Regions from separate parts of the Psychrobium sp. 1_MG-2023 genome, predicted to be linked through region 2. Evidence: predicted binding sites of a transcription regulator. Region 2 holds the regulator's gene; each other region holds the start of a gene.
What was found. The regulator sigma-54, encoded in region 2, starts transcription at its own class of promoters, with help from an activator protein. The targets are predictions, from matches to a motif close to GTTGGCACGNNNNTNGNNT.
Positions count from the first base shown of each region.

Region 1 (5,390 bases), on a different contig from region 2:
TGGAGCCACTATGGCCGGTGTACTAGATTCAGTAAACCAGCGTACTCAACTCGTCGGACAAAATCGTCTTGAGCTCTTACTGTTTAAATTAAATGGTCGACAACGCTACGGTATCAATGTTTTTAAAGTCAAAGAAGTTCTGCAGTGTCCCAAATTAACGTCTTTGCCTAACCTTGCGCGCGAAGTGCGTGGTATTGCTCATATTCGTGGTGAGACTATCTCTGTCATTGACTTAAGCTTAGCCACTGGCGGCGCTGCAATCGATGACTTAACTAATCGTTTTATCATTATTACCGAATACAATCGTTCTATTCAGGGCTTTTTAGTTGATTCTGTCGAACGCATTATTAACCTTAATTGGGAGCAAATTATGCCGCCTCCTGAAGGTGCTGGTGATAAAAATTATCTTACGGCTGTCACAGAAGTCGATAACGATATGGTTGGGATTTTAGATGTAGAAAAAATTCTAATGGAAGTAGCACCTACTAATGAAGAAATGACAGATGAAGTGTTACAAGAAGCCAAAGAAATAATTGCTGACAGTGAAAAAATGTTGATGATTGCTGATGACTCGACTGTGGCATTGAATCAGGTTAAACGAGCCCTAACCCCACTGGGTTTAGAGATTATGCAAGCGAAAAATGGTCGAGAAGCATTAGAACAGCTTATCGCTTTAAGTGAAACTTGCGAGCGTTCAGTTACTGAAAAATTAGGTTTGTTAATTTCTGATATTGAAATGCCTGAAATGGATGGCTATACCTTAACCGCTGAAATCAGAACGATGGAAAAATTGAAAGATCTTCGAGTTATTTTGCATACCTCGTTGAGTGGTGTCTTTAATCAGGCGATGGTTGATAATGTCGGTGCAGATGACTTTATCGCTAAATTTAACCCTGATGACTTAGCCGCCGCTGTTGAGCGTAATATTAATATCTTGCACTCTCAACCAGCTAGGGAAATATCGAGTGACAAATAAAGACTTGACTGAAAAAGAGTATACTGACTTTTGCCGCTTTCTTGAGCAGCATTGCGGCATCGTTTTAGGTAATAGTAAGCAGTATTTAGTCAGAAGCCGTCTCGCACCGCTGATGAGCGAATATAAGTGTGAGTCGTTATCGCAGTTAGTCAAAAAAGCAATGGAACTTCGAGAACGGGCGTTACGGGCGGTTGTTATTGACGCTATGACGACGAATGAAACATTATGGTTCCGTGATAAGTATCCTTTTGAAGTATTAACTCAACGTTTGCTGCCTGAGTTTGCCGATTTAAAGCGGCCATTGAAAATCTGGTCTGCAGCGAGCTCATCAGGTCAAGAGCCTTACTCCATTGCAATGACGTGTTTAGAGTTTAAAGAGAAAAATCCAGGAATGTTAAAGTATGGCTTTGATATTTTAGCTACTGATATTTCAACTAGCATGCTGGAGCATTGTAACAAGGGGGAATATGACAACTTAGCTTTAGCTCGTGGTTTATCACCTGAGCGTAAACGAAAGTTTTTCAATCCGTCATCAACCAATTGTTTTTCGGTTAAGCCTGAAGTGAAAAAGCACGTTAAATTTAAACAGTTTAATCTGCTTGATAGTTTTAATGTGCTGGGTCGTTTCGATATAATCTTTTGTCGAAATGTACTTATTTACTTTTCTCCTGAAGTTAAACGGCAGATTTTTGCCAACTTTGCCAAGGTAGCTAATAAAGATGGCTATTTAATGTTAGGTGCATCAGAGTCAATTAATGGCTTAACAGATGAATTCACAATGAACCGCTGTAAAGCAGGCATTGTTTATCAGGCCAATAAATAATATATTAAGCACTATCAACTAGTTATAGGGTAAGCGTTCGCTTGCCCTTTTTTATTTCCTCATAAAAAATATGTTTTATTGTTTCTGGCATAGCTATTGCTTTATATATACAAAACCATTGAAGAGACAAAATTATGACGATCTCATTTGATAAAGCATTAGGAATTGCACAGCACACTGTGGGTATTAGAGCCCAGCGTGCTGAGTTAATTGCCAGTAATATTGTGAACGCCGATACTCCGCATTATAAAGCGCGAGATATGGACTTTGCTACAGCGATGCGAAATGCGGAGTCTAATTTATCTTCAAGTATGGCTAGAACTCATGATAAGCACTTTAAAGTCACTTCTTCTGTTGGTGACGGTGTGGCGTATCGTATTCCAAATCAACCTGATACTGGTGATGGCAATACAGTTGATGTACAAATGGAACGAAACTTGTATATGAAAAACGCATTGGAGTATCAGTCTAGTCTACAATTTCTCGGCGGTAAGTTTAAAGGGCTTAGATTAGCCATTAAAGGATCTTAATTATGAGTTTATATAATATTTTTGATGTCGCCGGTTCTGGAATGAGTGCTCAGTCATTGAGATTAAATGTTACGGCATCTAATCTTGCCAATGCTAATAGTGTCAGTAGCAGCGTCGAAGAGACCTATCGTGGTCGCCATCCGGTTTTTGCCGCTGAGCTACAAAAAGCTGCCGCTAATCAAGAAGAGTCAGTGCCAGTAAAAGTGTTAGGTATAGTTGAAGATCAAGATCCTTTACGCCAAGAGTATAACCCTAATCACCCATTGGCAGATGAAAACGGTTATATATATAAGCCGAATGTCAATGTGATGGAGGAGATGGCCAATATGATGTCAGCTTCACGTTCTTATCAAACTAATGTGCAAGTCGCTGATGCTGCAAAGCAAATGCTAATGAAAACACTGCAATTAGGTAAATAGGGGAATTAGTAATGAGCACAATTGATACTAGTAATGCTTATCTAGATTCGATGCGCTGGCAAAAAGAGCCAGTGAAAGTTGATGATGGTTCTAATCAGACATTAGATCAAGAGGACTTTCTTCGCTTATTGACTGAGCAGTTAGCAATGCAAGATCCATCAAAACCTGTTGATAATGATCAGATGATTTCACAAATGGCTTCCTTTAGTACGGTGGAAGGTATTTCTCAAATGACCAATCAGTTTGAAGATTTAAATTCGGTTATGACATCTTCTCAAGCATTACAGGCTTCGAGCTTGGTCGGTCAAAAAGTTCTCATTCCTGCGAATGTGGGGCATGTTAAGCCTGGTGAAAGTATTGAGGCGGTTATTAGTTTACCTGAAGCAACCCCTGGTATGTCAGTTCGTATAGAGAACGAAACGGGTGAGTTAATTAAAACTATCAAGCTGGCTAATATGCCGGCAGGTAATAATGAATTCACTTGGGATGGCACTAACGAAAAGGGAGAAGCTGTGCCTGAAGGTAATTATTCAATTAAAGCCACTGGCAGTGTTGGTGGAGAACAACAAGAATTAGCTGTTTCAACATACAGTCATGTAGCGAGCGTTAGCTTAGGGAATTCTGCTAACGGCGTAGTATTAAATTTAAGAGGGCTAGGCAACATTTCACTGAATGAAGTGTTAGCAGTTGCCGAAGGTTAATCTGAAAAGAGGGTTTTAAAATGTCTTTTAATATCGCACTAAGTGGCATCGCTGCATCAAAGAAAGATTTGGATGTGACGGCCAATAATATTGCTAACGTAAACACTATCGGCTTTAAAGAGTCTCGTGCAGAATTTGCCGATGTCTATGCCTCCTCATTATTTACTAACTCAAAAACGAAGGCCGGTGACGGTGCAACAACAGCGCAAGTTGCACAGCAATTCCACCAAGGTAGCTTGTCTTTCACTAATAATGCGTTAGATTTGGCGATTACTGGTCCAGGTTTTTTTGTAACGTCAGATGGCCTTGACTCTAAAGATTTAACGTTTACGCGAGCAGGTGCCTTTAAATTAAACAATGAAAACTTCATTGTCGATTCAAAAGGTAACTACTTACAAACGTATCCGGTAAATACTGATGGCACCTCAGCTGCCATCAACCTTACATCGACTAATGGAATTCAGATCCCTGAAACAGCGGGTGTTCCGGTAATGTCTAGTGAAGTCACCATGTCAGCGAACTTACCTGCAAACGCTACAGCGAAAGATTTAAGTTTATTCGACCATACAGACCCAACGACTTACAACCACTCAACATCGATTACAATTTATGACTCATTAGGTGAGTCACATGTACAAACCAGTTACTTTGTAAAGGATGTCTCTGCACCAAATCAATGGGCACAGTTTACTGCAGTTGATGGCATTAAAGTTGATGTTGCTTCAGCGGCTTCTCCAACTGCAGCGACTGCTGGTACCGGCCACGTTGGAGCATTAATTAATTTTGATACCAGTGGTATTTATCAGCCACCTGCAGCGCCAGCTAGTCCTGATATTGTATTAGAAGCATTAGGCACACCAGGTGCTGGTGTTTATCCAACAGGTGCTGATGGTACACAAGCGGTTACAATCAAACTTGATGAGCCAACACAATTCTCGTCTGGCTTTGAAGTGACTTCTCTTGAGCAAAATGGTTTAACGGTTGGTCGATTAACCGGGGTAGAAATTGGCCCAGATGGTTTAGTTAAAGCAACTTACAGTAATGGTAGTGCTGAGCCACTGGGGCGAGTTGCTATGGCGCGCTTTAGAAATGAACAAGGTTTAACGCAAATTGGTAATACATCTTGGAAGGCGAGTCAAGATTCTGGCGAGCCATTACCAGGTGAAGGCGATAGCGGCACCTTCGGTACGATTAACTCGGCTGCATTAGAGCAAGCGAATGTCGATTTAACGACAGAGTTGGTAGACTTAATTACCGCTCAACGTAACTTCCAAGCTAACTCAAGAGCACTAGAAGTGAATCAAACATTATCTCAAACTATTTTGCAAATTAGATAATGACTTCAACCATTTGTTTCGTAACACCTTTGTTTGGGTGTTACGAAGTGAAATGGTTAAATATCTCCTCCCTTTATTTTCACTCTTAATTTTACCCATACTATTGGCATACCTGTTGCATTTATCTTGTTATGAACTGCTAATCCTAGCAAATTGATAATTTATTGACGGGGTGAAATATGGATAAATTACTTTATATATCCATGAGTGGCGCCAAAGAAAACCTCAATGCTACTGCATTGCGAGCGAACAATTTAGCTAATGCCAAAACCACAGGTTTTAAATCTGATATTGAGCAAGCACGCTCAATGCAGGCTTTTGGCGAAGGCATGCCGACACGAGTGTTTTCGTTGACAGAGCGTCCGGCTCAAGACTTTACTTCGGGTCCTTTAATTTCTACTTCTCGAGACTTAGACGTTGCTGTTCAAGGCGAAGGTTGGTTAGTCGTGCAAGCTGAGGATGGTTCACAAGCATTGTCTCGCGCTGGATCGTTACAAATTGATAATGCCGGTATGTTACGTAACGCTGCTGGACAGTTCATTATGGGTGATGGAGGGCCGATAGCACTCCCAATACCGGTTGATGAATTGAATATTGGTAGTGA
Region 1 covers NZ_JAUYVJ010000002.1:155,829-161,218, reverse strand. The annotation lists gene Q8W26_RS01790 (chemotaxis protein) at 11-976, shown strand; gene Q8W26_RS01785 (protein-glutamate O-methyltransferase CheR) at 966-1,799, shown strand; gene flgB (flagellar basal body rod protein FlgB) at 1,934-2,329, shown strand; gene flgC (flagellar basal body rod protein FlgC) at 2,332-2,748, shown strand; gene Q8W26_RS01770 (flagellar hook assembly protein FlgD) at 2,760-3,449, shown strand; gene flgE (flagellar hook protein FlgE) at 3,470-4,786, shown strand; gene Q8W26_RS01760 (flagellar basal body rod protein FlgF) at 4,966-5,390, shown strand, end outside.
Region 1: flgB (flagellar basal body rod protein FlgB) is a predicted target of sigma-54. The motif match lies at 1,883-1,901, and genes of this name have one in related genera.

Region 2 (5,390 bases):
GCACTACTGACTAGTAACACCGCCACGGCATTATCTGATGACTTTAAACAACAAGCATCAATCAACGCCGATAACCAGTATATTGATTTAGCAAAAAATATTGCGGTGTACAAAGGTAATGTCACCATTAAGCAAGGGTCAATTGAAATTACTGCCGATCGCTTAGAAGTATACAATCATGGAGAGCATGGTGTTGAGCTTATGGTATTAATTGGTAGGCCAGCACGCTTCTCACAACGAGTCGGCGATGGGAATAATATTTCTGCCCAAGCCAAAGAGATCCGATTTGAGCGCGGTACTAATATCATTAAACTCAACCGTAGCGCTCAATTAACTTGGGGCAAAAATGTCGTTAAAGGCGATACGATTAGTTACGATATGGTCAGACAGCTTTTAAACGCTGATCGCAATGCAAACAAAAAAGACCAAGTAACCACAATCCTCCAGCCAAATGAAAGTAAAAATTAAACCATGAGTACATTGAGAGCACAGCATTTAGCAAAGAACTACTCTGGACGCCAAGTCGTTAAGGACGTGTCATTAGAAGTCGCTAAAGGGCAAATCGTCGGATTATTAGGCCCAAACGGTGCCGGTAAAACAACAACTTTCTATATGGTAGTTGGTCTAGTGCCAAGCGATAGTGGCCAGGTGACTATTGGCGGTAACGACATTACATTAATGCCAATGCACCAGCGTGCACGACAAGGCATTGGCTATTTGCCACAAGAGTCATCAATTTTCAGAAAGCTATCCGTTTACGATAACATCATGGCGATCCTACAAACTCGTAAAGATCTTAATAAAGCTCAACGAGTTGAGAAGCTAGAGAGTTTGTTAGAAGAATTCCATATCCAGCACATTAGAAACAGTTTAGGAATGGCCCTCTCTGGTGGAGAAAGACGTCGTGTAGAGATCGCTCGAGCGCTTGCTGCTGACCCTGAATTCATTTTATTAGATGAACCCTTTGCTGGCGTTGACCCTATCTCAGTGATTGATATAAAACAAATCATTGAACAATTAAAGCAACGTGGCTTAGGAGTGCTGATCACTGACCATAACGTACGAGAAACGTTAGATGTTTGTGAATTTGCTTATATTGTTAGTCATGGTGAAATGATTGCACAAGGCCAACCAGATGACATATTATCAAATCAAACGGTCAGAGATGTTTATCTCGGAGAGCAATTCAGACTATAGTTAGACTATACGATAAAAATAATTTTGTGCTCTCTTCCTTTTAGCACATTCAAGATAACGGATTTAAATGAAAGCTTCATTACAGTTAAAATTAGGCCAATCGCTTACAATGACCCCACAGTTGCAACAAGCGATTAGGCTGCTGCAACTTTCAACTCTCGATCTTCAAAATGAGATCCAAGAAGCGTTGGATAGCAATCCTTTACTCGAGGTCGAAGAGAACTTCGAGGGAAATGAAGCCAACACAAAAGCTGACGATAATGGCGCAGGGCATGAATATGACTCATCAAGTACGCTAGAAGCCAATAACGACAGTAATGACTTTGACAGCAATGACTCTAGTACCATTGATACTTCTGAAGCTCTGGACAAGCAAAGTATCAGCGACGATCTGCCAACAGACACAACTTGGGATGACTACATCTCTGCTGGCCCAGCGGCACCGGTAGCGTCATCGACAGCAGGACCTGAAAGTGATTTCGTTTATCAAGGGGAAACCACTGAGAATTTACAAGATCACCTGTTGTGGCAAGCTAATTTAACGCCTTTTAGCGATAATGATCGAGCAATTGCAACGGCCATTATTGATGCTGTTGAAGAGTCTGGATACCTATCACAAGACTGTGAAGATATTCTGACAGCTATGGCCGATCCTGAAATTGAATTAGATGAAGTTGAAGCAGTATTAAAACGTATCCAACACTTTGATCCAATTGGCGTAGCAGCACGCAGCCCAAGTGAATGCTTAGCCATTCAATTAAAGCGCCTTGCAGAAGATACGCCATGGCGAGATGAAGCCATTCTTTTAGTTGAAGGTTATATGGAGTTATTAGCAACTCGGGATTACCGCACGCTTGCTAAAAAAACCAAATTAAAAGAAGCACAACTCGCTGAAGCTATCCGATTGATTCAAACTCTAAACCCGCACCCTGGTAGTACTATCATCAAAGAAAAAGATGAATATGTTATTCCAGATGTATCGGTTAAAAAGGTAAAAGGACGCTGGATTGTTGAGTTAAACCCAGATTGCATGCCAAAAATTCAGGTCAATGCTGAGTATGCGGCGCTGAGTAAAACCAGTAAGAGCAGTGGAGATACCCAGTTTATTCGAGGTCACTTACAAGAGGCCAAGTGGTTTATTAAAAGTTTAGAAAGCCGAAATGACACCTTGCTAAAGGTAGCAAATTGTATTGTAATGCAACAGAGAGGTTTTTTTGAATACGGCGAAGAAGCGATGAAACCATTGGTTTTAAATGATGTCGCTGAAGCAGTGGAAATGCACGAATCAACTATCTCTCGTGTAACCACACAAAAGTATATGCATACGCCACGTGGTATTTTTGAATTAAAATACTTTTTTTCAAGCCACGTTAGCACTGAGAATGGCGGTGAATGTTCATCAACTGCGATTCGTGCCATTATCAAAAAACTAGTGGCGGCTGAGAGCCCAAAGAAACCATTAAGCGATAGTAAAATTGTAGATTTGTTAGCGGAACAAGGGATTAAAGTAGCAAGAAGAACCATTGCAAAATATCGTGATGCGTTATCAATCCCACCTTCCAATCAAAGAAAGAGCTTAATTTAAGCTCACCAAATGGAGGATGCATTTTATGCAAATTAATTTAACTGGACACCACGTAGCTATTACAGAATCACTTCACGACTATGTGCACACAAAATTTAGTAAATTAGAGCGCCACTTCGAACATATTAATAACGTACATGTTGTTTTAAACGTAGAAAAACTCCAACAAATTGCAGAAGCAACACTTCACCTAAACGGCGGGGAAGTATTTGCTACCTCCACTCACGAAGACATGTATGCCGCGATCGACTCAATGATCAATAAACTTGATCGACAAGTGATCAAACACAAAGAAAAATTACAACGACACTAGATTCTTTAGTCTAAAGTGTCACTCTAAAGCCTAGCATTGCTAGGCTTTTTTGTTGCTAAGTCTTTGCTATCTCATTGCAAATAAATACAAACCCCCTAAAATAAGAACATTAACAAGATAACCATCATGGATGCTCGATTGAAATTAACTATCATTAGCGGAACGTCAGGCTCGGGAAAGAGTGTCGCTTTACGTGTATTAGAAGATTTAGGCTATTACTGCGTTGATAACTTACCAATGAACTTGCTGCATTCGTTTATCGATAGCATGAAGGAGATGGAGCAACCTGTTGCGGTGAGTCTTGATGTACGAAACATTCCTAGTACGCAATCAGAGCTGAGCCAATTAATCGAGCAATTATCAGCAAGCTGTGATTTAGAGATAGTTTTCCTTGATGCACCCAGCACCACGTTAATCAAACGATACAGTGAGACCAGACGCCTGCACCCGCTAACCAAACAGTGCATGACGCTATCTGAAGCGGTTAAAGAAGAAAAATCATTATTACGTCAACTTGCAGAAGTAGCCGACTTAAAGATTGATACTGGTGAGTTAACAATATATCAATTAAGTGACTTGATTAAAGAGCGTATTCTTGGCAATACCGATAGCGAGCTGGTATTAGTATTTGAATCATTTGGTTTTAAATATGGTCTGCCACGAGATGTCGATTTTGTATTCGATGTTCGCTTTTTACCTAACCCCCATTGGGAACCAGAGTTGCGTCCACTCACAGGGCTTGATGCGCCAGTACAACAGTATTTAGCTGCGGAGCCTCTAGTGAATCAACTTGAAGAACAACTCACTACTTTTATTGATACTTGGCTGCCTCACTTAGAAAAAAATAATCGCAGTTACCTCACAATAGCGATTGGCTGTACTGGCGGGCAACATCGCAGTGTTTATATTGCGCAACAATTAGCTAAAAACTTTTCTCACAAAAAGCACAATATCCAGATTCACCACCGTGAGATGTTTCGTAAAGCCAAGACATAACAAAAATCGATTAAAACTGAGTTAACGTTAATTTTATAAAAATCAATTTATCCTTAATCAATATGAAATAAAAGCGAAAGCCAATGCCAGAGACAGTTGTTAAACAAGAATTCTCAAACCAACGCTTCGATGAGGTAGAAAAAGCCCTCAGCAGTGGTATGTTTGTTCATGTGCGACAAATATTGATGGATCTACCCGCTTGTGACGTTGCGCTTTTACTTGAATCTAGTCCTTATAAAACTCGTCAGGTGTTATGGCAACTTGTTGACCATGATGATCAGGGTGACATCCTAGAAGAGCTTTCAGAGGATGTACAAAAAAGCATTGTTCGGCAGATGCAAGCTCACCAGCTTGCGGCAGCTGCCGAGACTATGGACACCGATGACTTAACCGAAGTTTTACGTACTTTACCTGATAGCATCTACCAGCAAGTACTTGAAGCGATGGATGCGCAAGACCGCCACCGAGTTGAGGCGGCAATGGCCTACGAAGAAGATACTGCCGGCAGTATCATGAACACAGATACAGTCACCTTGCGCCCTGATGTAAATCTTGATGTAGTTTTACGTTACCTTCGTCTTAAAGGTGAGTTGCCTGAAGCGACCGACATGCTCTACGTTGTTGATAAAGAAGATACATTGTTAGGTGGTGTTACGCTATCAACCTTAATTACATCTAACCCGATAATGACAGTGTCCCAAATCATGGATCGCACCCTAGAAGCCATCCCTGCAACAATGGAAGATACTGAAGTCGCACAGCAATTTGAGCGACATGACTGGGTTTCGGCACCAGTTATTGATGGTGAAGGAAAACTTCTGGGCCGGATCACCATTGATGATGTTGTTGACATCATTCGTGAAGACGCAGAGCATTCCATGATGAGTATGGCGGGTTTAGATGATGAAGAAGATACCTTCGCTCCTGTTATTAAAAGTACTCAAAAACGTTCAGTGTGGCTTGGTATTAACTTACTAACAGCACTCGCTGCTGTTGCTGTTAGTAATATGTTTGAGCCTATTCTTGCGCAAATGGCAATTCTGGCTATATTGAACACCTTGGTACCAAGTATGGGTGGTATCGCTGGAAATCAAACATTGACCTTAATTATTCGCGGTATGGCACTTGGTCACATTGGTGATCGTAATAAACGATGGCTCATTGGCAAAGAGCTCGCGATCGGTGCTCTCAATGGGCTTATTTGGGCACTCATACTCTCCGTTGTCGTTGCATTATGGCAAGGAGACATCAAACTTGGCCTCGTCATTGCCTTTGCAATGTTAGCTAATATGACTGCTG
Region 2 covers NZ_JAUYVJ010000008.1:74,150-79,539, forward strand. The annotation lists gene lptA (lipopolysaccharide transport periplasmic protein LptA) at 1-468, shown strand, start outside; gene lptB (LPS export ABC transporter ATP-binding protein) at 472-1,197, shown strand; gene Q8W26_RS06040 (RNA polymerase factor sigma-54) at 1,265-2,782, shown strand; gene hpf (ribosome hibernation promoting factor) at 2,808-3,095, shown strand; gene rapZ (RNase adapter RapZ) at 3,234-4,091, shown strand; gene mgtE (magnesium transporter) at 4,175-5,390, shown strand, end outside.

Region 3 (5,390 bases), on a different contig from region 2:
AACGGCTGCAGAAAATGCAACGCTTGATTTTTGTGATGCGATCATCGCATCTGAAATGCTCACTGAACGATCGCCCATTTCTACGGCAATTTGCATCTCTTTTGAGGCTTTTTGCAGATCATTCACATTATCAACAGCGGCTTTTAACATCGATGAAAAATCGGCTGATTGCGCAGCAGCAGGTTTAGCACTTTCTATGCCCGGAGTATTCATTTGAGCTTTAGAGATCATGCTTTGCATATCGTTATACATTGAACCAGCGTTAATATTCATAATGTTGTCCTCGACGTTTTTTTGACTTTTTCATGCGTATAATCAATAAAAGCAAGAAATGATCCACAAAATGAAACTCAACCCAAAAAGCCAAACAAAATTAATGTTTGGCTTATATTTCAAGTAAATAGATTTTTAAAATTTTAACTACGCGGGTAAAGGAATACCCATATCACGTATTTTCGCCAATTTATACCTTAAGGTACGAGGACTGATACCCAGCTTTTCTGCTACAGCTTTACGTGATCCGTTACATGCAGCAAGCGTATCAATTATGATCTGATTCTCTTGTTGCTTTAATTCATTGCCCAATAACGGTTCGCTGACACTTGCTTCATTAATCTGTACTGACTGCACCTCTTGGACAGGCTCCATTGAAAACGACTCAAGAATAAGGTCATCGGTTGTGATCTCTTCCTCACTGCATAAAATCAATGAACGTTGTATAACATTATCCAACTCTCGAACATTTCCAGGCCACTGATGACGTTGTAGCATCAATTTAGCATCTGTAGAAAAAGCGGGAGGCTGGCCCAGGCCGCTATAATGCTTGGCTAATAAATGTTCTGCCAGTGGTAGAATATCCCCACTACGTTGCGATAGCTGCGGCCACGTTAATGGAAATACGTTAAGCCGGTAATATAAATCCTCGCGAAACTCTTTATCATTCACTGCTTGGCGTAAGTCACGGTTTGATGTTGCCAGCACTCGAACATCGAGTTTAATGGTTTTGCGTGAACCTAAACGCTCAACTTCTTTCTCTTGTAATACACGAAGCAACTTCGCTTGCAGGCTGATATCCATCTCTGTGATTTCATCGAGTAAAATTGTTCCTCCTTGAGCCTGCTCAAATTTGCCAGGACAGGCTTGTAGAGCCCCAGTAAATGCCCCTTTTTCATAACCAAATAAGGTAGACTCAAGCATGTTTTCAGGAATTGCTGCACAATTTATCGCTACGAACGGCTTATCACTTCGTCTTGATTGATTATGAATATACTGACTTAACACTTCCTTACCTGATCCAGAGGGTCCATTGATCATCACCGATGCATCGCTTTGCGCAACTTTCTTAGCCAGCTCTAATAATTTAATCGATTTCTCATCGCCAACAACAGGATCATTAACATCGAGTTCTGGCACTGGCATGTAGCGGCTGACTAAATTTAATAAGACTTCTGGTGCAAACGGCTTCGCCATATAATCTGCAGCACCCTCACGCATCGCACTCACAGCATCATCAATGTTGGCATAAGCTGTCATTAATAGCATCGGTAAATCTGGCCACTTTGCTTTGATACTGCGAAGCAGAGATAGCCCTGACATACCACCCATTTGAACATCCGAAACAACTAAAGCAACCTTGGTTGTTTTTAAGGTTAATAACGCTTCTTCACCACTTTCACATTCGACACACTCATAGCCACCTAACATTAGTGTATCAACTAAGGCTTCTCTTAAGCCTGCGTCATCTTCTACGACTAAAATTTTATTACTTGTCATGAGTTAACTCCCCATCGCATGTTTAATCACTACAGCGGCTTCACGCTGAAGTGGAAGTATTAATGAAAAACACGAACCTTGCCCCTGCTTAGATACTAAGTTTAATTTGCCATTGTGAGACTTAGCTACAGACTGAACTACTGCTAGCCCTAATCCCGTTCCCTGACTTTTTGTGGTAAAAAACGGTTCGAATATTTTTTGTTGTTGGGCTAACGAGACCCCTGGTCCATTATCAATAAGTGAAATTTCAACTTCATTGTCACCAAAGCGTCTGGCGATCAAATGCAGCAACAAGCCTTGAGGCTTAGCTTGAATCGCATTATGTATTAGGTTAGTAACAGCACCACTGAGTGCCGTGCGGTTACCTAATATCAATAAATCTGGATCGGGTAATGTCACCATCATCTTAGCTTTATGTTGTTGCATCATCGCTTCGCTAGAGGCATCAACTTCCGTTAATAGTTCTTGCAAAGATAGTTCTGTGGCTATTTGACCATTATCGCTACGAGCAAACATCAACATATCGTTTACTTGCTGCTCTAAATCTTTCAATCGTGCTAAAAGCTTGTCGTGAAAATGAGTTTTAGCATGATCGGGCATCGCTTTGTTTTTCAGGTTTGCGGCATAAAGCATCGCTGCTGAAAGCGGTGTTCTTACTTGATGTGCAAGTGACGCAACCATTTTCCCTAACGCTGATAAACGCTGCATGTGTGCCATGTTATTTTGCATTTGACGTGTTTCAGTTAAATCAGTGAGCAAAATCAATTGACCGTCTTCTGGCTCTAATGACGAAATCGCAATTTTAAGTCGGCGACCATCTTTTAATGACACCTCATGACCATCATCGGCACGCGGCTGAAACGCCTCATTAATCACATTGAACCAGCGCTGACCAATCACTTCTTGACCGAGAAAGCTCACCGCCATCTTATTTGCTTCTGAAACCAGACCATTGCCATCTAGAATAATTACCCCTGATGGTAGAATATCGACTAAATGTGCCAAACGATTTTGTGACACTTGTGCGCCGATGTGTTGATTGTTTGGTGAGTTTAGTGCCATAACAGCCTCGTCAAATATTTGTCTTAAAAACTAATACAACGAGAAATGCAGTTAATGTGCCAACTTTATTTTAATTATATATCAATCAGTTAGGAAGGGTAATTTGATGTACTTTGCTGTTATTTCCAATATAATTGATATCAACGAGAGGTTTCGTCTAAGAGACTGCAGGAACTGTGATTTGAAAGAAGCGACACAGGTTGCTTAAAATACTTTAATTGAGGACCTATATGCAGTGCCTCTTTATAAATGGGAGAACTTAGCGATAGCAATGCTTAAATGGCAAGCTATTGTCACCCTGACTCTGTAAAATTCAGGGCGACACTCTGGTCTATTAACCGTCTTTAGACATACCGTATTTACGCATTTTCTCAACAAGGGTTGTTCTGCGCATGCCAAGTACTTCAGCCGCACGCGAGACAACATAATCTTGTTGCTCTAACGCTTGGCCAATTAAATCAATCTCCAGCTCAGATAACATCTCTTTGAGGTTAACACCTTCCGCAGGAAGCTCAGTAAGAAGCGTCTTTTCAGGGATTTCAATTTCTTCTTCACCGCTGAAAATTGCAGCAAAGGCATCTTGCTCTTGTTGCTCTTCAGGATAGTCAGGTTGAAACTCAGGAACATCTAAATGGCGATATTTAGCCGGTAAATCGTTAACATCAATCAAGTTATTCGGGTAAAGAATGACTAAACGCTCAACTAAGTTACTCAACTCACGCACGTTACCTAACCAATCATGCATCATCAATGATTCCATACAGCGCTGAGTGAAACGAATTGATGTATTGTAGGCTGTCTCCATGCGTGTGACTAATTCTTGAAGTAACAGGGGAATATCACCTTTACGTTCACGCAGTGCAGGCATATCAATCGGGAATACATTCAAGCGATAGAATAAATCCTCGCGGAACTTACCTTCTTTAATACGCGTTTCAAGATGTTGATGAGTTGCAGCAACAATACGAACATCACAATTTAAGGTCTTATTGCCACCAACTCGTTCAAATGTTCGCTCTTGCAAGACACGTAATAATTTAACTTGCATCGGTTGGGGCATATCTCCAATTTCATCAAGAAATAAAGTACCACCCTGCGCAAGTTCAAAGCGCCCTTTTCGGGCTGTAAATGCACCAGTGAAAGCCCCCTTCTCATGACCGAACAATTCACTTTCTAAAAGCTCTGGCGGGATAGCACCACAGTTTACTGGAATAAACGGCCCTTCCCGACGTTTAGAATAATAGTGAACATTACGAGCAACAACTTCTTTACCTGTACCGGACTCACCAAGTACCAGAACATTAGCATCAGTTGTTGCGACTTGTTCAATTAAAACACGTACATCTTGAATATTTTCACTGCGACCCACTAAACTGCGAAACAACATCGATGAAGATCCTGCATTAACAGTGCTGCCAGGTCGCTTATTGCAAAAGTCTTGACAGTTATGAAGCTCTTGAGTGAGCTGAGCATAGCTAAAAGGAAAATCAATACAACCGATCAAGTTCGGTATTTGTTCAATAAAGGCTTTGTCGCAATCACCGACAATCAACATTGCCTGAGTGGCATGTTGAGCAAAAAAGTCAGCGCTGAGGTCGACTAATTCACCATCATAGATCACACTACGAAAGTTACCCTGCTGTTTGATGCGTTCAGTAACCTCACGAAGTTGCGTTACTTGTTCAACAGATTCACCAATAAATTCTAAAATTGTGACCAATTTTTCTAATCGTTGAGCATTATCGCTACAAATTAGAATAGAGTCAGAAACTTGCATCTTAAACAACTACCTTTTCATATAATGACTTAAACACATTAAATATTAAAAATAACTTAATAAAACAAAGTCATTTACTAGTTTTATTTATATAGGTTATTCTAACTGGCAATACAAAAAATTAGCAACAGTCAATTTATTGACTTTTTGATGTCGATTAATAATTTTATTAAACTATATTTAATATATGGCATATTACTTGCCTTTAAAAAGGTATAGTTAACACTAAAGCTATTTAAATTACCGTCGATAACATTATTAGTAACTTAAAATAAATACTCTAAACAGTCAGTTACTATCGACAGTAAACGCTAATTAAGAATCAATGAAAGTCATTGATTTAAATATAATACGTAGGATTAAGTATGACTCGATTATCAATAAAAAAGTATCGCCAAGCCAGTGTAAATACGAAAGCTGAAGAGAGTCCGTATCAATTAGTCTTGGAGATATTCAAACAAGTCCTTGGCAATATTGCTGCTGCAAAAGGTGCCATCGCACAAAATGATATTGAAAAACGCAACGAATTACTCAACAAAGCCATCACCCTCATCGGTGTTTTAGACGGTTCTCTTGATTTCGATCAAGGGGGAGATATCTCAAACAACCTTGCTTCGCTTTATGAGTATGTGATTCAACTTTTATTTAAAGCCAATGCTAACAACAGTGATGCGGAATTAGATGAAGCGATTCAATTACTATTGCCACTACGTTCAGCATGGGAACAGATCCCAACTGAAGAACAGAACAAAGTCGACTTTAGTGAGTAACCTTTAAG
Region 3 covers NZ_JAUYVJ010000002.1:121,509-126,898, forward strand. The annotation lists gene fliE (flagellar hook-basal body complex protein FliE) at 1-273, opposite strand, end outside; gene Q8W26_RS01615 (sigma-54 dependent transcriptional regulator) at 421-1,773, opposite strand; gene Q8W26_RS01620 (PAS domain-containing sensor histidine kinase) at 1,777-2,835, opposite strand; gene Q8W26_RS01625 (sigma-54 dependent transcriptional regulator) at 3,170-4,612, opposite strand; gene fliS (flagellar export chaperone FliS) at 4,978-5,382, shown strand.
Region 3: Q8W26_RS01620 (PAS domain-containing sensor histidine kinase) is a predicted target of sigma-54. The motif match lies at 2,881-2,899, and genes of this name have one in related genera.

Region 4 (5,390 bases), on a different contig from region 2:
CCATAGGATAAAACAGAGTCTGGCGTAATTCGTCGGGAATCCCAGGGCCATTATCAAGAATTTTTATTTCGATAGCTAAACGGTGGCGTTTACCATTGATGGTTAATTGATTGGCAACTCGTGTGATAATCTTTATTTCACCTTGTTTTGCCAAGGCTTGAATGGCATTTTGAATGATATTTAATAATGCTTGTTGAATTTGTTCTGGGTCGATTGAAATATCGGGGATACTTGGGTCGTAATCACGCTCGATATGAATTCCTGCGGGTAATTCAAAAGAAACGAGCTGAACTATTTTCTCTAATACTTGATGAATGTTGTGTTTACTGTGCTGATGGTGCTTATTTGGGCCCAGTAAACGCTCAACGAGATTATTAAGGCGATCGGCTTGCTCCATAATCATTTGGGTATATTCTTTGGAGTCATCGCTAAGCTGGCGATGAAGTAGTTGTGCTGCGCCACGTAAACCGCCTAAAGGGTTTTTTATTTCGTGAGCTAAGCCTTTGACCAGATCTTTAGCTAACTGCTGTTGAGTCATTTGTTGCATTTCTGCGGAAATACGTTGTTGTTGATCGACCTGACGTATTTCAAGTAATAAAAAAGGTTGCTCTTGCAACAGCGGGCTGACGCATAAATCAACGGTAACGCTACGTAGATCTAAACAGATTAAGGTGGCAAGGTTATCGGTAAAGCCTTGTTCCGTTTTAAATGATTGCTCGAAGAGTTGTTTACTGGAGCTTAAATGATGATAGACACTGGTGAGGTGGCTACCGACCATGCGTTTAGTACTTAACTTTAATAACTGTTCGGCGGCAGGGTTGTTATAGCAAATGTTAAGTTGTTGGTCGACGATGATAATACTAGTGACCATATTCTCTAAAATACTCACATTATGCAGTGTCGACATTCATTTGCTCCGTTCTGGAAAAGTCCATAATAGCATTTGCACCAAAGTGGTGCGAGTAAAAAGCGTTATTTACTGCTTCAGCTTATTATCGTAACAATAGCTTAGTGAGGTAGTGAAAAGTGCGTTATTTTGCCTTAATCACCGAAACACGATGCAAATAAATGATAGCTTCTTTTGATGTTGCAAGAATTTGGCCAGAACTTGATTGGAGCTGTGCTTTAATTTTTACTTCGCCTCTATCATGATTTTTTATATTATAAACAGTAGATTGCGATGGTTTTCCATGAGGTTTATTATTTAAAAATAATTGTATTTTATATTGGGCTTTTTTATCAATCGTTGGTTGCACCACAATGGTGAAGTTTCCGTTGTTGTCACGTATGGTATCACCATGAGCTGGTGAGTTAATTGTGATCGCAGGACGAACTTTGGATTTAGTTTTCTCTTTATCATCGATTAAGCTTTTAGACGTTGAAAGCGATCGTGAAACGGTTTGTTTTTTATTATTACGAGTACTTCTGTCTTTGATTAACACTGGCTTAGAACCAAGGAATGGTTTATCGGAATATTTCACAGAACCGTCGGGCATGACCTTCTTATACACTACCCCCGCTTGAGAGCCGTAAGTGATCGCTATCATCAATATGATTAATAATCTAAGCATAAGTTTACCTGTCTTCCATCCATGCAATCTTATTAGAATATAACAAAGCTAATAGTAGCGCCAAGATTTTTAGATAAAAAGTGAGAGCAAAAAAAAAGCCCGCCGAAGCGAGCTTTTGTATATATTACAATGAATTAAACGCTGTAGTACATTTCGAATTCAAGTGGGTGAACTGCCGCGTTTACACGGTCAACTTCAGCACGCTTAAGATCGATGTAAGCTTCGATAGCTTCTTTAGAGAAAACACCACCAACGGTTAAGAACTCGTAATCACTTTCTAGTGCAGTTAATGCTTGGTCAAATGACTCAGCAACCGTTGGGATTGCTGCTGCTTCTTCTGCTGGAAGATCGTATAAATCTTTATCCATTGCATCGCCAGGGTGGATCTTGTTTTTGATACCGTCAAGGCCAGCCATTAATAACGCAGAGAATGCTAGGTATGGATTAGCCGTTGGATCAGGGAAACGAACTTCGATACGACGTGCTTTCGGTGATGGTACCACTGGAATACGGATAGAAGCAGAGCGGTTACGAGCTGAGTAAGCAAGCATTACAGGAGCTTCGAATCCAGGTACAAGACGCTTATAAGAGTTCGTTGAAGCATTAGTGAATGCATTTAATGCACGAGCATGCTTGATGATACCGCCGATGTAGTAAAGAGCCATCTCAGAAAGGCCGCCGTACTTATCACCAGCAAATAAGTTTTCGCCGTCTTTAGCTAAAGACATGTGACAGTGCATACCAGAACCGTTATCACCAACTAATGGCTTAGGCATAAAGGTTGCTGTTTTACCAAATTCGTGTGCAACATTGTGTACAACATATTTGTATACTTGAATTTCATCAGCTTTTTCAACGATTGTGTTGAAGCGACATGCGATTTCATTTTGACCTGCTGTTGCCACTTCATGGTGATGTGCTTCAACAACTAAGCCCATTTGATCCATTAGTAGACACATTGCACTACGGATGTCTTGAGCCGAATCTACTGGAGATACAGGGAAGTAACCACCTTTTACGCTTGGGCGGTGACCTGTGTTGCCTTCTTCATATTCAGTGTTTGAGTTCCAACATGCTTCTTTATCATCAATTTCGTAAGATGCACCGCTCATTTCATTTTTGTAGCGTACGCTATCAAATAAGAAGAACTCAGGCTCAGGACCAAATAATACGTTATCAGCAAAACCAGCGCTACGCATGTACTCTTCAGCACGCTTAGCAACAGAACGTGGGTCACGGTCGTAACCTTGTAATGTATCTGGTTCTAAGATGTCACAACGGATGTTTAGAGTAGGGATGTCAGTGAATGGACATAAAACAGCAGTCGCAGGATCAGGCATCATTACCATGTCTGAATCGTTGATTGATTTCCAACCAGCGATTGAAGAACCATCAAACATTTTACCATCTTCGAAGAAGTCTTCGTCGATTTGGTGAGATGGGATACTAATGTGCTGCTCTTTACCTTTAGTGTCAGTAAAACGTAAATCAACAAACTTTACGTCATTCTCTTTAATTAACTCTAGAACATTCTCTATAGACATCTTTGTTTCCTTCAAATTTAGGTAATACAAACTTTAATTGTTTAACGTAAAGCCAGAACCATGCCATTAATGTAAGGGTTTGATTCTATGGCTAATGTTTAATCTGTTTATTTTTTAAATCGATGCAATGCACCAAATAGATCCTAGTGTCGCACCAGTTTGGTGCGTATCTCTAATTGGTGCATTTGAATCATTTCATGCCCCAAGATGTAAATCTTGTGTGCTTTGGCTCTAACTATTGCTAATTTTTTCTACAATCATCGATCCGCTAAGACTAAATAGATAGCTTTTACTGCTACAAGTCTGTAGAATTTGCCGCCTAATTTTTGTACCAATAGCAAAAGGGTATAATTAGCAATTTTAATAGGGTGTATTTAATCTTGTGGTCACATATTGCTCAGTATGATGTGTAGTGATTACTTAGAGGTTATTTTTGATCAATATTTAGATAGTTAATTGGGCTTAATGCTGTTGGTGTTCACCCTAGAATAACAGCGTGTTGCTGGTTATTCCCGTTTAGGCGAAAAGTATGTCAAATAATATTACTGATATCAGCAAGTTGCGTAACGTTGCAATCATTGCTCACGTTGACCATGGTAAAACAACTCTGGTTGACAAATTGCTAGCACAATCTGGTACGGTTGAATCACGCGGCGAAGCTGAAGAGCGTGTAATGGATTCAAACGATCTTGAAAAAGAGCGCGGCATTACCATTTTGGCAAAACCAACTGCCATTAACTGGGATGGCCACCGTATTAACATCGTAGATACTCCTGGACACGCCGATTTCGGTGGTGAAGTAGAACGTATTATGTCGATGGTTGATTCGGTACTATTACTAGTAGATGCTGTTGATGGTCCAATGCCTCAAACACGCTTCGTAACACAAAAAGCATTTGCTCAAGGCCTTAAGCCAATCGTTGTAATTAATAAGATTGATCGCCCTGGCGCTCGTCCTGATTGGGTTATGGATCAAATCTTCGATTTATTTGACAATCTTGGTGCAACAGATGAGCAGTTAGACTTTACTGTTGTTTATGCTTCAGCTTTAAACGGTTGGGCTTCTATGGATGCTGACGTTCAAACAGATAACATGGAACCATTATTTGAAGCTATCTTAGAGAATGTATCATCTCCTGATGCTAACTCAGATGGCGATTTCCAGATGCAAATCTCACAGCTAGATTATAACTCATACGTTGGTGTAATCGGTGTTGGTCGTATCAAACGCGGTGTGGTTAAGCCAAACCAACAAGTATCTATCTCTATGGCTGACGGTTCTGTGCGTAAAGGTAAAGTCGGTACGGTGCTAGGTTACTTAGGTTTAGATCGTGATGAAGTTGATGAGGCGCATGCGGGTAACATCGTTGCAATCACCGGTTTAGGCGAATTAAAAATCTCTGACACAATTTGTGCGGTAGACAATGTAGAGCCATTACCAGCACTAAGCGTTGATGAACCAACAGTAACCATGACTTTCCAAGTAAACAATTCTCCATTTGCTGGTAAAGAAGGTAAGTTTGTTACTTCACGTAATATCCACGAGCGTTTAGAGCAAGAGTTAGTACATAACGTAGCTTTACGTGTTGAAGAGGGTGATGATCCTGATAAGTTCCGTGTATCGGGTCGTGGTGAGCTTCATCTAGGTGTTTTAATTGAAACAATGCGTCGTGAAGGTTTCGAGTTAGCAATCTCTCGTCCAGAAGTAATCATCAAAGAAGTTGATGGCGTACTAATGGAGCCAATGGAAAAAGTTACTGTTGATGTTGAAGAAGAGCATCAAGGTACAGTAATGGAGAAGTTAGGTTTACGTAAAGCGGTAATGTGTGACATGCAGCTTGACGGAAAAGGCCGTGTACGTATCGACTTCGATATGCCTTCTCGTGGTTTAATTGGTTTCCAAACAGAGTTCATGTCAATGACTTCTGGTTCTGGTCTTCTATACCATACGTTTGAAGAGTATGCTGAGCATAAAGGCGGCGACATCGGTCAACGTTCTAACGGTGTATTGATTTCTAATGCAACGGGTAAAGCATTAACTTACGCATTATTTAACTTACAACAACGTGGTCGTTTATTCACAAGTCATGCTGAAGAAATTTATGAAGGCCAAGTGTTAGGTATTCATAGCCGTGATAACGACTTAACAGTTAACGCACTTAAAGGTAAGCAGTTAACTAACGTTCGTTCATCAGGTACTGATGAAGCGCAAGTATTAACGCCGCCAATCATCTATACACTTGAGCAAGCACTTGAGTTCATCGATGATGATGAG
Region 4 covers NZ_JAUYVJ010000011.1:61,698-67,087, reverse strand. The annotation lists gene glnL (nitrogen regulation protein NR(II)) at 1-898, opposite strand, end outside; gene Q8W26_RS07780 (hypothetical protein) at 1,032-1,571, opposite strand; gene glnA (glutamate--ammonia ligase) at 1,706-3,115, opposite strand; gene typA (translational GTPase TypA) at 3,645-5,390, shown strand, end outside.
Region 4: glnA (glutamate--ammonia ligase) is a predicted target of sigma-54. The motif match lies at 3,165-3,183, and genes of this name have one in related genera.